One region of the Micromonospora inositola genome, then DNA from elsewhere that is predicted to be linked to it. Evidence: riboswitches for the same ligand, from Rfam matches in the RefSeq annotation. Region 1 holds a riboswitch; each other region holds the start of a gene.
The links. Region 1 has a riboswitch for cyclic di-AMP ahead of GA0070613_RS16645 (coiled-coil domain-containing protein). Riboswitches for the same ligand answer to the same signal wherever they lie in the genome.

Region 1 (3,198 bases):
CACGGTGGCGACGAGCAGCAGCGTGCTGGAGACCGCCGGCGGGATCACCAGGTCCAGCCGGTCCCGGATGGTCACCGCCGCGCCCAGCTCGCCGAGCCCGCGCACGGTCGGGGTCAGCAGCAGCAGGACCAGGCCGAGCATCACCGTGGTGAGCGCGAACTTGACCAGCACCCAGCGCCAGCGCAGCAGACCCCACGGGGTGAGCAGCGCGCTGACCACCCCGACCAGCCAGACCACGACGCTCAGCGGCGCGAAGAGGTACGTGACGACGAGCCCCGCGGCCGGGTAGACCACCTCGGGGTCGGCGCCGCGCAGCCCGGCGACGCCCAGCATCAGCAGCACCAGGTCCGCGCCGAGCCAGCCCAGCGAGGTGACCAGGTGCAGGGTCAGCAGGGCCTTGCGGGCGGCGGGGGAGAGTCGGCTCATGCCCACGATGCTGGTCCGGCGGCCCGGCCGCGTCGTGGGGCCGGCGGCGACATCCGGCGTACGTCGGCGGACGTAGCGGGGGTGACCCGTCCGGCGACGGGTCACCCCCTCGGCTCAGTAGACCGACAGGTGCACGTGGTTGGTGTGATCGCTGGACGGGTCGCCGTTGCCGCCGCTGTACGCCTTCCAGCCGCTGCTCGGCAGCCAGATCTGCTTGAACCAGATCACGTAGAGCACAGCCAGCGCGTCGGAGTTGCGGACGAAGTAGGCCGCCAGGTTGTTGCCGTACGTCCGGTCGCCGCCGGAGGCGACCCCGCCGAAACCGCCGGACTGCGCGGCGAAGTCGCATGCCCGGCCCTTCGGGTGCTCACCGGATCCGCTGGGCCGGTAGCAGGAGACGTACCGGGTGAAGCCGGCCGACTTGGCCTCGTTGAGCGCGTGCAGCGTGCGCGGGGTGATGCAGCCGTCGGCCGGGGTGGGGTCGTTGACGCTGCACGATTCGGGCGGCCAGGAGCCGTCGGAGTTGCGCGGCGCCGGGTCGGCGTTCGCGGTGGAGGTGCCCCGGACCGTGCCGCCGCTGTCGCTGCTGCTCTGGGCGCGGTCGTTCGCCACCTCCAGGGCGCGTTCGGCCTGCTGCTTGCGCTTGGCCATCACCGCGACCTGCTTGCGCTGTTCCTGGATCTCGGCGTTCAGCGCCGTCCGGGTCGTCGTCGCCCGGTCCCGGGTCTCGATCAGGTCGCGCAACGCCCGGTCCTCGTGGGCGGCGACCTGGCCCAGCGCGGCGGCGCGATCCATGAAGCCTTCCGGGCTGTCGCTGTTGAGCAGCGCCGCCGCGGTGCCGAGCCGGCCGGTCCGGTACGCGACCCCGGCGATCTCGCCGACCTTGGTGTCGCGGACGCTCAGCTCGGCGTTGGTCGTGGTGAGCTGGTCGGTGAGCTGCTTCTGCCGTCCGACCGAGCGGGCCAGCGCCGCCTTCGCCTCCAGCCAGCCCTTGCTGGCCGCGTCGAGCTGGGCGCGCAGCGCCGGGGTGCCGCCCTCGTCGTCGCCGGGGGCGGCGGCGAGCAGGCCGGCCCGGGGCGCGGCCGCGGCGGGGCCGACCGGGGCGGTCGCGACGCCGAGCGCGAGCGTCGCCACGAGCAGGGCCGCCAACCGGGCGGCCGTCCGTCGTACTGGTGCCACTGCTGGCATTCAGGTTTCCTTCCGTCAGCCGCCGACCGGGTTAGCTGACGGGTTCGGGACGGAAGATCCCTACCGCTGGCGCGGATGCACCCCACGAACATGGTTCCCCGGTTCGCCGCGGGCGGCGATTAGGCGGCGGCCACCGCAGGCGCCGGAGGGCGCCGCCCGGCGGAGGCCGGGGCCGAGCCTACCGGTGGTGCCCCGTCCCGGCCCGGTGAGCGAAGGGCGCGATCGGGAGCAAAACCGGCACAGGTGCACAATACTCACTCTGATTTAAGTTTGCCCTAATTACCACTCGACTGCACCACAGGCCCCGGCTGACGCTCCGGGCTCGATCTGCAACGTGGCGTGATCGATCCCGAAGTCCTCGTGCAGCGCGGCCCGGGCGGCGGCCAGCACCTCGCCCACGTCGGCCCCGGGCGCCATGGTCAGGTGCGCCGAGGCCACTTCCATGCCGGAGGTCAACGTCCAGACGTGCAGGTCGTGCACCTCGGCGACGCCGGGCACCGCGGCCAGCCGGTCGTGCACCGCGGTCACCTGGAGGTGCTCCGGGGCGGCCTGCACCAGGATGCGCACCGCGGCCCGCCCCAGCCGCCAGGTGCGCGGCAGGATGAACAGCCCGATCCCGACGGCGACCAGCGGGTCCGCCCACCACCAGTCGGTGAGCGCGATGACCAGCGCGGCGCCGATCACCCCGAGCGAGCCGAGCAGGTCGCCCAGCACCTCCAGGTACGCCCCGCGCAGGTTGATGCTCTCCTGCGCCCCGGCACGCAGCAGGGCGAAGGCGGCGATGTTGGCCAGCAGGCCGAGCACCGCCACCGCGAGCATGGGACCGGCCAGCACCTCCGGCGGCTCGCCGAACCGGCGTACCGCCTCGACCAGCACGTAGATCGCGACCGCGCCGAGCAGCACGGCGTTGGCCAGGGCGGCCAGCACCTCCAGCCGGTAGAGCCCGAAGGTGCGCTGCGGGTCGGTGTCGGCGTGTCGGGTGGCGGTGATCGCGGCCAGGGCCATGCCGATGCCCAGCACGTCGGTGAACATGTGCCCGGCGTCCGAGAGCAGGGCGAGCGAGCCGGTCGCGAACGCGGCGACCGCCTCGACCAGCATCAGGGCGCTGAGCAGCCCGAACGCGGCCCAGAGTCGACCCCGGTGGCGGGACGCGGCGTTGGTCACCGCCCCGCTGTGGTCATGACCTGCGCCCACGCCCACACCCTTTCGCCCCTCGCCCCGGCGGGGCCAATCTATGCTCACATCGCTATGTATGCAAGTGACTGACCGGCGTCCGCCCGCTCGCGGTCAAAGCCCTGCTCAGCCCAGCGGGTCGAGGGTGGTGAGCCGTTGCGTGGCCCGGGAGAGCGCCACGTAGAGGGTCCGTACGCCGGAGCCCGGCTCCGCCCGGATCTCGCTCGGCGCGACCAGCACGACCCCGTCGTACTCCATGCCCTTGGCCTGCAGGCTCGTCACCACCTGGAGCCGGGAGCCGCCCAGGTCGGCGAGCCAGCCGGCCACCTCGTCCCGGCGCGGCACCGGGGTGATCACACCGACCGTCCCCTCGACCTCGGCCAGCAGGGCCCCGGCCGCCTCGACGGTGGC
Region 2 (3,198 bases), 1.6 Mb from region 1:
AGTTGCCGGCGTGCCAGCCGACGTCCTTGGCCTTGATGTGCTGGGCGACGTAGCCGTCCACCGAGCGCAGCGTGTAGTGCCAGCCCAGGTAGGTCTTGTCCTGCACCAGCTTCACGCTGGGGCCGAAGTAGCCCTCGGTGTCGTGGATGACGATGTACTCGATCTTCTGCTGGGCGGGCCGGTCGCCGAGGTCGTGGTTGCCGTAGTCGCCCGGGTTCGGGCCGTACTTCTCGTACGGCGCGGGGATCCACTCGCAGGCGAGCCGGACCGGGCATTCCAGGCCGTCCGGCCGCTCGGCGCGGCGCAACCCGAGCCGGTGCAACCCGGACTCGTCGGGCGTCACCGCCAGGGCGGCGAGAGTGACCCGCTGGCCGTCGTCGGTGGTCCGGCTGGCACCGAGGCCGATCTGGTCGTACACCTCGTCGGCGAAGGCCGCCGCGGCGTCCTCGGTGTCCGCGCCGGAGTACCGGGCCACCGCGCCGTACCAGGCCGCCGGGTCGCTGCCGGCACCGACCGGCGCACCCAGCTCCTTCTGGTACGACGCGAGCAGCGCCGCCCCGCCGCGGATGTTGGCGGCGGCGTCGGTGCGCAGCGTCTCCTCGGCCGCGCCGGTGAGCGCGGCGGCGGCGTCGAGGGTCTGCAGGGACGCCTGCGGCAGGAGGTCCCCGGTCGGTTCGGCCGCCGTGGCGGGGTCGAGGACCAGGGGCCGGGACTCGTCCCCCCGGGGGTCCTCGTCCTCGTCGACGTGCCCGCTGGACGGCGTGCTGGCGACCTGTTCGGCGTCGGTCAGGTGCATCGGGCCGTAGCCGCCGCTTGTGCTGGGCTGGCCAGGGTGGGTGTCCCAGCGGGATTCCAGGTACGACACGCCGAGCAGCACGCTCCCCGGCACGCCGTACTCGGCCGCGGCGGCGGCGTACTGCTGCTGGCGGTCGGTGGTGTCGGCGGGCCCGGCGTCGGGTTCGGCGGCGACGGGTCCGGTGGTGAGGAGAAGGGTGGCCGCCGCCATGGCGGTGGCGAGCAGAACCCGTCTGCTTGGCGGCACTGGTGAGCGGAGCATGGAACCTCCAGATCGGGCGGAAGTCACTGCGTGCTCACCCTCGCCCCACGCATGGCATCGGGTCAATACCTTTCCCCGCGATGATGTTGAGTGAAAGAAACCTTCACCGCCGTGATCATCGGGAATTCCGGTACGGAGTGTCACGGCGTCGCGGGTTGCGGATCGATAACGGCGCTCTCTACTCTGGTCAATCGTCGGCCGGTATGTGCATCGTCCAACCCGGGTGGTGACTGTCCGACACCGCCGAGTCGCCTCCGGGCGAGCCGGGGAACCAGGTACCGGGGGTGAATCCGCAGCTCTGCGGTAGGGCGGCTCCCTTCCCGTCCGAACCCGTCAGCTAACCCGGTAGGCGGTCAGCGAAGAAGGAGTACGGAAGCCCGGTGGCACACCATGCCCCGCGGCGACCGTCGGTCCGGTCGGTCGACCGGATGACGGCTGCGCCGCGTCCACGCTGGTCCCGCTTCACCACCGCCCTCGCCGCCCTGGCCGGCACCGCCGTCATCCTGACCGGTGGCGCCACGGCGGCGCACGCCGAACCGACGGTCGCCGAGATCGAGCGCCAGATCGACCAGGACTGGAACAAGCTCGAACCGATCATCGAGCAGCACAACGCCACCCGCCAGGACCTCGCCGTCAAGCGGAAGCAGGTGAACGCGCTCGCCAAGCAGATCGCCCCGCTGCAGCTCCAGGTGGACCTCGCCATGGGCCAGGTCGGCGGCCTCGCCGCCGAGGCGTACAAGGGCGACAACCTTTCAACGGTGAACGCGCTGCTGGGTAGCCGGTCGACGAGCGACGTGGTCACCGGCCTCGAACTGCTCGACCGCTTCGCCCACCGCCAGCAGCAGCAGGTGCGCAACGTCGTCGAGCTGCGCGATCAGCTGGCCGCCAAGAAGAAGCCGCTGGACGAGATGGTCGCCCAGCTGGCCCGGACCGAGGCCCAGCTTGCGGCGAAGAAGAAGCAGATCAACGCCGAGATCGCCAAGCTGGACAAGCTCCGGCTCAAGATCTACGGCAGCGGTGGCGGCGGCCCGCTGCGGCCCGCGCCGTGCCCGTCCGGCTACCCGGGCGGCCCCGCCGGGGTCGCGGTCAAGTTCGCCTGCGCCCAGATCGGCAAGATCTACGTCTGGGGCGCGGCCGGCCCGGACCACTTCGACTGCTCCGGCCTGACCATGGCGGCCTGGGCCAAGGCCGGGGTCTCGCTGCCGCACAACGCCCGCCAGCAGCACGACGTCACCCGCCGGGTGAGCCGGAGCGAGCTGCGCCCCGGAGACCTGGTCTTCTACTACAGCGACCTGCACCACGTCGCCATGTACGTCGGCGGCGGCTGGGTGGTGCACGCCTCCCAGTCGGGCAAGCCGATCACGATGAAACGCGTCGACGACGGCCAGATCAACAGCTACGGCCGACCGGGCTGATCCACCGGCAGGGGCTCCCGCGTGGGGGCCCCTGCCACCGTCAGCGGGTCGGCCAGGTCCGCCAGTTCTGCCAGGACCGGCTCGGCGTCGGACCGCGCTGCCCCTGGTAGCGGGAGCCGTAGACCGCGGAGCCGTACGGGTGCTCGGCCGGCGAGGAGAGCCGGAAGATGCACAGCTGCCCGATCTTCATCCCCGGCCAGAGGGTGATCGGCAGGTTCGCCACGTTGGAGAGCTCCAGCGTGACGTGGCCGGAGAAGCCCGGATCGATGAAGCCGGCGGTGGAGTGGGTGAGCAGCCCGAGCCGGCCCAGTGAGCTCTTCCCTTCGAGGCGCCCCGCGAGCTGGTCGCCCAGCGAGATCACCTCGAGCGTCGAGGCGAGCACGAACTCGCCCGGGTGCAGCACGAACGGCTCGCCCTCCGGCACCTCCACCATCGAGGTCAGGTCGTCCTGCTGGACCGACGTGTCGATGTGCGTGTAGAGGTGGTTGTTGAAGACCCGGAAGAGCTTGTCCAGGCGTACGTCGATGCTGGACGGTTGCACCAGCGTGGGCTCGAACGGCTCCAGCGCGAGCGTGCCCGCCTTGATCTCGGAGACCAGGTCGCGGTCGGAGAGCAGCATCGGAACACCATAGCGACCGGTACGGGTGACCTGCGTGTCGGACTGCGCGTTCGTACGTGTGTTCGATAGAATGTCGGCATGGCTTCCTGGTCCGAATTCGCCGCCGA
Region 3 (3,198 bases), 2.8 Mb from region 1:
ACCGCGTCCCGGGCGGGAGCGTCCCGGCGGCCCTCGGCTCCCGGGCCCCGCCGTCCCGCTGACCGCCCGCGGGCCACGCCCGCAGCCGCTCTCCACCGAACCTCACCCCCGCACCCCGCCCGACGGCGGCCCGGTGGCGCCCGTTCCTCCCCGCGCCCCGCCGCGCCGGGGCGTGCGGACCTCTCCTCCGCCACATCGCTCCCGTGAGGTGCCGATCATGCAGACCGTGCTCTACCAGTTCCTGATCGAGGTCCCGCAGGCCGCCGCCATCTGGTCGGCCCTGGTCCTGCTCGCCCTGGCCCTGCTCGCCGCGCTGGTCGCCCGCCCCGAGCGGGAGACCCCGTCCGACGCCGAGCCGGTCCCCGACCCGGCCGCCGAGGAGGCGGCCCGCCTCGCCGACCTGCGCCGGTACGCCGACGAGGTGGCGGTGGCCGCGGCCGGGGCGGCGCAGACCGCGCGTCGACGGCGGGAGCAGTGGCTGCGGGCCCAGGACGAGGCCGACCGGGCCTGGCGGGCGTACGACGAGGCGGAGAGCGTCGCCCGTCGGCTCGCCGGCGCCGCCGTGCTGCCCGCGCCGCGTACCCCGCGGACCCCGGCGGAGTACGCCGCCCGGGAGCGGTGGCTGCGCCACGCCGCGATGGCGGCGCACTGGCGGGGTGAGCTGTCGGCGCGGCAGCTCGCCGACGTCCTCGCGCACCGCAACGGGTGGGACCCGCGCCGGCACCCGGCGGAGCAGGAGATCGTCCTGGCCCGGGTGGTACGCGACGGCCGGCTGGCCGGCTACCGCACGGCGGCCGAGCGGGAGCAGCGGGCCTGGCGGGACGCGGAGCTGGCCGCCGAGGCGGCCCGTGCGCTGGCCGTGGAGGCGTACGCCGCCGCGGCGGCGGTGCGCCCCGGACCGGTCCCGGTACGCCGTGCGGAGGCGGTCACCCAGACCCTCGCCCCGGTGGTGGTCGCCACCGCCCCGGCCCGCCCGGCGCGCTGGCGGCCGGCGCGGGTTGGCTGAATTGTGACCTGAATTCGGTGAGCCTCGTCACGCGAATCGGGAAACGGTCATCCGGGCCGGTTCCGGCGATCGACCCCCGCAATTTCCGGGCCACTCGCCACCCGATGTCCGAATTTCGCCCGATGGTTCCGTCATAACTGCATGTCCCATTGAGTGACGTCAGTGACGGGCTGTTCCGGTCAGAGTAATGGTGACCGAGGTTTAAGCAGGTGGGGCCGCTTGGCAGGGCGGATACCCGCCGGTAGTGTCAGCGCGTCCGGTGCGGTTTCCGATCGCAAGAGGCGACGCCGCGCCGACCCGCTCAATCGTGATGTCACGAACCGGGGACCCAGTGCACGTCCGGGGTGAATCCGCGAGCCACGGCCCGCGGTAGGGCGATCTTCCCGCCCGAATCCGTCAGCTAACCCGGTAGGCGGTGTCGGAAGGAGTTCCCATCCTCGTGGAGCCAGATCCCATCCCCCGTTCGTCCCCCCGCCTCCACGGCGCCGCGGTGCCGTCGCCCGCCTCACCGGCGCGCTGATTCCGGCATCCGCCCTGCCGCCCGGTTGACCGGGCGCCCCCGTTCCCGCGGTCGCACCGCCCACGATCCCTCGTCGCGCGTGAGTTCCTCCGCGCGTCGGTCCGGCGTGCGCCGCTCCCGCCCCCCGTGGAGGACCAACGTGAAGCACACCCTGAAGCGGCAGTTGCGGCGCCTCGCGACCGAGCGCCCGTACCAGATCGTCGCCGGCTCCGCCGCCGCGCTCGTGCTGGCCTCCGGCACCGGCGCCCTGCTCGCCAACACCGACGACGCGCCCGTCCGCCAGGAGACCACCGCCGCCGTCTCTGAGCTGGCCCCGCGTCTCGGCGACGTGGCCACCCGCAGCCAGGAGCGGATCGCCGCCGCCCCGTCGACGTCGTCCAGCCCCAAGCCGTCGGCGTCGACGACCTCGGCGAAGCCGAACCCCGACCTGACCCGGAAGGCGGCGCCGAAGCCGCCGTCGACCAAGGTCCTGGACTACAACTACGAGGCGCAGCTCTACTTCTACAACTGCGGCCCCGCCGCGGTGCGGAACGCGCTGAGCGCGGCCGGCATCGAGCGGACCCAGGACGAGATGGCCGGCCCGCTCGGCACCACCGAGAATGGCACCAACTCGGCCGAGGACACCACCCGAGGGCTGAACCAGATGGTCAAGGGCAACCCGTACCGGACGCATATGATCCCGGGTGCGGCCACCCCCGCACAGATGGACCAGCTGCAGGCCGACGTCGTGAAGGCGATCACCGACGGGCGGGGCGTCGTCGCCAACGTCGCGGGCGACGCCACCGACACCGACGGCGGCTGGCACTCCTTCCCGGGCGGCCACTACATCGCGGTGGTCGGCTACAAGAACGACGGCCGGACCGTGCGGATCGCCGACTCGGCGAACCCGGCGCTGCCGGAGTACTGGATCACCACCATCGACCTGGCGAACTGGATGGCCACCCGCGGCTACTCCGCCTGATCCACTCCGCGTCACCCGTCGGGCACCGGCTCCTGGAGCCGGTGCCCGACGTCGTATGCCGACCGTACGGCCCGCCGCTGGCTCTCGCGCGTCGCGTCCGACCGGTGGCACACTGCGCCGTATGGCCGACGAGACGGGTACCCGCCAGCTGTTGCTGCTGCACGGCCTGGGCGCCACCGGCGAGGTGTGGTTGCCCTGGGCGCCGCTGCTGGAGCGCCGGTGGGCGGGGCGTTGGCTCGCCCCCGACCTGGCCGGACACGGTTGGTCGCCGCCGCTGCCGGCGTACACCTTCGCGGCACTGGCCCGGCGGGTGGTGGCGGGCCTGGGGCCGGTCGCCGACCGGCTGGGGCCGCGGGACCGGCTCGTGGTGCTCGGGCACTCGCTCGGCGGGGTGGTGGCGCTGGCGCTGGCCGCACGGCACCTCGGCCTGCCCGTCGACGCGGTGGTCGGGCTCGGCATCAAGGCGGTCTGGTCTCCCGCCGAGCTGGAGAAGGCCCGGGAGTTGGCCGAGCGGCCGGTCACCTGGTTCGCCAGCCGGGACGAGGCGGCCCGCCGGTACCTGCGGGTCTCCGGCCTCGCCGGCCTCTTCGCGCCGGACCACCCGGTGGTCGACGCCGGACTGCGCCGGGAGGACGGCCGCTGGCGGCTGGCGATGGACCCGGCCGCGTTCGGGGTGGGGGAGCCGCGGCTGCCGGCCCTGCTCGCGGCGAC
Region 4 (3,198 bases), 1.2 Mb from region 1:
ACGGCTCGACCCACACCGACACCCTGTCGCAGGCGGTGAGCATCCCGGCCGGATGTCGGGCCACGCTCTCCTTCTACCTGCACATCGACACGTCCGAGTCGGGCAGCACCGTCTACGACAAGCTGACCGTCAAGGCCGGCAGCACCACCCTGGCGACGTACTCAAACGTGAACGCCGCCGCCGGCTACGTCCTGAAGTCCTTCGACGTCTCGTCGCTGGCCGGCACCACCGCGACCATCTCGTTCAGCGGTGTGGAGGACAGCTCCCTGCAGACGTCCTTCGTCATCGATGACACCGCGCTCAACCTGAGCTGATCAACTCCGAAGCGGTCGGTCGTCGTCCTCCCGGCGACCGACCGCTTCAGTGCGTCAGCCGTAGGCGGGGTGCTGCGGCCAGCCGGGCGGCCAGGGCGTCCACGTCGGCCCGCGCCGTGGCGCTGACCTGGGCTTCCAGGTCGGCGAGGGCGGCGTTGACGGCCGCCACGATGTGCCCGCAGACCGTCTCGATCCCCGCCGCCGACAGCCGCGGGTCGACGGTGACGGACTCCAACCGGCCACCCTGGACGACCACAGCCCGCACCAGCCCGTCGGCCGCCGTGCCATCGGCGCGGAGCAGTTCCGGCGCATCGCCGTCGGTGTGCTCGGCCGGCCGGGAGCGCATGGCCGACAACGCCTGCTGCGTCCGGGTCAGCAGCTCATCGAGGCTCGCGGCCGCGGAGAACGGTTCGTTGGTCATAGCCGCGCTTTCTTCACGTCCCTTCACGAGCACCGTGACGATAGCAATCCGCGTCCCGACCCGCCCGCCACACCGTCGCCACGTCCACGGCGGGTTGCCGGACGGCGAACGCCCGGCCGGAGCACCGGCCGGGCGTTCGTCGGCTGCGTCGGTTCCGACCGGTGGGGTGGGAACCGGTGGTACGTCAGCGCAGCCGCAGCTGCTGGCCCGGGAAGATCAGGCCCGGGTCGTCGCCGACCACGCGCTTGTTGCGCTCGTACAGCGCGTGCCAGCCGCCGGCCAGGTCCTGCACGTCGGCGATCATCGACAGGGCGTCGCCCGGCTTCACCACGTAGGCGCCCGAGCCGCCCGAGGCCGGCGCGGTACGCCGGTGGCTACGGGTGGCCGGCCGGTCGCCGCGCGAGGACCGCTCCGAGGAGCCGGCCTTGGACTTCGACCCGGAGTCCGAGCGGGACTTCTTCTTCGTCCCTGAGTCCGACTTGGACGAATAGTGCTTCGTCGAGCCGCCCTTCTTGCCGCAGACCGGCCAGGCGCCGATGCCCTGCCCGTCGAGGACCCTCTCGGCGATGGCGATCTGCTCGCCGCGGCTGGCCAGGTCGGCCCGGCTGGCGTACTTCTGGCCGCCGTAGCCGTTCCAGGTGCTCTTGGAGAACTGCAGGCCGCCGTAGTAGCCGTTGCCGGTGTTGATGTGCCAGTTGCCGCCGGACTCACACTGGGCGATGGCGTCCCAGTTCACGCTGGCCGCGCTGGCCGGCGCGGCCGGCCCGAGGATCGCGGCGGCGCCGGTTGCCGCGCCGACGACGAGTGCCCCGACGGCGAGCCGACGCGGGCTGGTCCGGTGGTGGCGTGCGGTGTGTTCAGTTGCCATGTTGGGTTTCCTCCACGCCGACGAGGTGAGCTGTCGGGTTCGGGCCGAGGAGCCCGGCCGCCGGTAGGCGGCTTCACCCCGAGGTGTCGAGCACCGAGGAACGTGTGGGTCCCCCGCTCCCGCCTGAGGTCCAGGTACCACCGGGCCGGCGGCGGAATTAGGCGTTACCGGCCCGTGGTGTCCGCAATCGCGAACGCATACGACGTTAGGAACGGTTTGGGGTGATCGCCCACTTCTTGTGAAGTTCTTCACCCGGCCGAGCGAAGGCGCGGCATTACGAGTTGCGAGGTGTCCGGATGTGCAATAAGGAGGCTGCCGGGCGGGTGCCGGACAGCGGGTCCCCACGCAGGTCGGTGGCGCTGGGCGTCCCTTCTGGCCTCCGGCTACGGTGGCGAAGGCCGGTGGCCGGCCGAGCGGCACGGGACGCGAACGAGGTAGCGGGCGCACATGACGGACTACGGGCACCAACTCATCTTCGGCAGCTTCCTCACCCCCACCGCCGACCGGCCCGAGCAGGTGGTGGCCCTCGCCAAGCTCTGCGAACAGGTCGGCCTCGACCTCGCCACCTTCCAGGACCACCCGTACCAGCCGGGCTTCCTGGACACCTGGACGCTGATGTCGTTCCTGGCGGCGGCGACCAGCCGCATCCGGCTGGCCGGCAACGTGCTGAACCTGCCGCTGCGGCAGCCGGTGGTGCTGGCCCGCAGCGTCGCCAGCCTGGACCTGCTCAGCGACGGCCGCGCCGAGCTGGGTCTCGGCGCGGGCGCCTTCTGGGAGGCGATCGAGGCGAACGGGGGGCGGCGGCTCACCCCCGGCCAGGCCGTGGACGCATTGGACGAGGCGATCCGGATCATCCGGAGGGTGTGGGCGGTCGACCGGCGTGGCGGGATCCGGGTCGAGGGCGAGCACTACCGGGTGGTCGGCGCGAAGCGGGGACCCGCGCCGGCGCACGAGGTGGGGATCTGGATCGGCGCGTACAAGCCGCGGATGCTGCGGCTGGTGGGGCGGGCGGCGGACGGCTGGCTGCCGTCGATGGCGTACCTGCCCAAGGGGCCGGCGGAGCTGGCGGACCTCAACGCGCTGGTCGACGAGGGCGCCGACGCGGCCGGGCGGGATCCCCGCTCGGTGCGGCGGCTGCTCAACATCTCCGGGCGATTCACCCGCTCCCGCTCCGGCTTCCTGGCCGGGCCCCCCGAGCAGTGGGTGGAGGAGCTGGCGGGTCTCGCCCTGGACCACGGCACCTCCGGGTTCATCCTCGGCGCCGACGACCCCACCGCGATCCAGCTCTTCGCGCAGGAGGTCGCGCCCGCCGTGCGGGAGCTGGTCGCCGCCGAGCGCGCCGAGCCCGGCAGCCGGGCGAAGGCCGTTGAGGAGCAGCGCGAGGTGGTCGAGGCCGGCGGCTCCACCACGCTCGCCGTCACCCCCACCCCCGATCCGGAGGTCCGGCTGACCGACCACGAACTCTGGGACGAGTCCACCCGCCCGGCCGCCCCGCCGGCGCCGGCCGGGCACGTCTACACCCCGCACGCGCAGGCCGTCGGCGGGCACCTCGTCGACGTGCACGACCACCTGCGGCAGGAGCTGGCACAGGTACG

Region 2: linked by a shared signal. The riboswitch ahead of GA0070613_RS08785 (C40 family peptidase) and the one ahead of GA0070613_RS16645 (coiled-coil domain-containing protein) in region 1 are both predicted to bind cyclic di-AMP.
Region 3: linked by a shared signal. The riboswitch ahead of GA0070613_RS29710 (C39 family peptidase) and the one ahead of GA0070613_RS16645 (coiled-coil domain-containing protein) in region 1 are both predicted to bind cyclic di-AMP.
Region 4: linked by a shared signal. The riboswitch ahead of GA0070613_RS22250 (LysM peptidoglycan-binding domain-containing protein) and the one ahead of GA0070613_RS16645 (coiled-coil domain-containing protein) in region 1 are both predicted to bind cyclic di-AMP.

The regions. Positions count from the first base shown of each region.
Region 1 is NZ_LT607754.1:3,463,227-3,466,424, forward strand. Features, by position in the region: gene GA0070613_RS16640 (hypothetical protein) at 1-426, opposite strand, end outside; gene GA0070613_RS16645 (coiled-coil domain-containing protein) at 541-1,614, opposite strand; cyclic di-AMP (ydaO/yuaA leader) riboswitch at 1,619-1,750, opposite strand; gene GA0070613_RS16650 (cation diffusion facilitator family transporter) at 1,894-2,808, opposite strand; gene GA0070613_RS16655 (HelD family protein) at 2,914-3,198, opposite strand, start outside.
Region 2 is NZ_LT607754.1:1,834,213-1,837,410, reverse strand. Features, by position in the region: gene GA0070613_RS08790 (N-acetylmuramoyl-L-alanine amidase) at 1-1,057, opposite strand, end outside; cyclic di-AMP (ydaO/yuaA leader) riboswitch at 1,289-1,424, shown strand; gene GA0070613_RS08785 (C40 family peptidase) at 1,486-2,472, shown strand; gene dcd (dCTP deaminase) at 2,513-3,091, opposite strand; gene GA0070613_RS08775 (pyridoxamine 5'-phosphate oxidase family protein) at 3,170-3,198, shown strand, end outside.
Region 3 is NZ_LT607754.1:6,236,276-6,239,473, reverse strand. Features, by position in the region: gene GA0070613_RS29720 (hypothetical protein) at 1-62, shown strand, start outside; gene GA0070613_RS29715 (hypothetical protein) at 215-1,006, shown strand; cyclic di-AMP (ydaO/yuaA leader) riboswitch at 1,295-1,436, shown strand; gene GA0070613_RS29710 (C39 family peptidase) at 1,666-2,487, shown strand; gene GA0070613_RS29705 (alpha/beta fold hydrolase) at 2,609-3,198, shown strand, end outside.
Region 4 is NZ_LT607754.1:4,663,975-4,667,172, reverse strand. Features, by position in the region: gene GA0070613_RS22260 (M4 family metallopeptidase) at 1-314, shown strand, start outside; gene GA0070613_RS22255 (YbaB/EbfC family nucleoid-associated protein) at 361-735, opposite strand; gene GA0070613_RS22250 (LysM peptidoglycan-binding domain-containing protein) at 920-1,603, opposite strand; cyclic di-AMP (ydaO/yuaA leader) riboswitch at 1,605-1,777, opposite strand; gene GA0070613_RS22245 (LLM class flavin-dependent oxidoreductase) at 2,051-3,198, shown strand, end outside.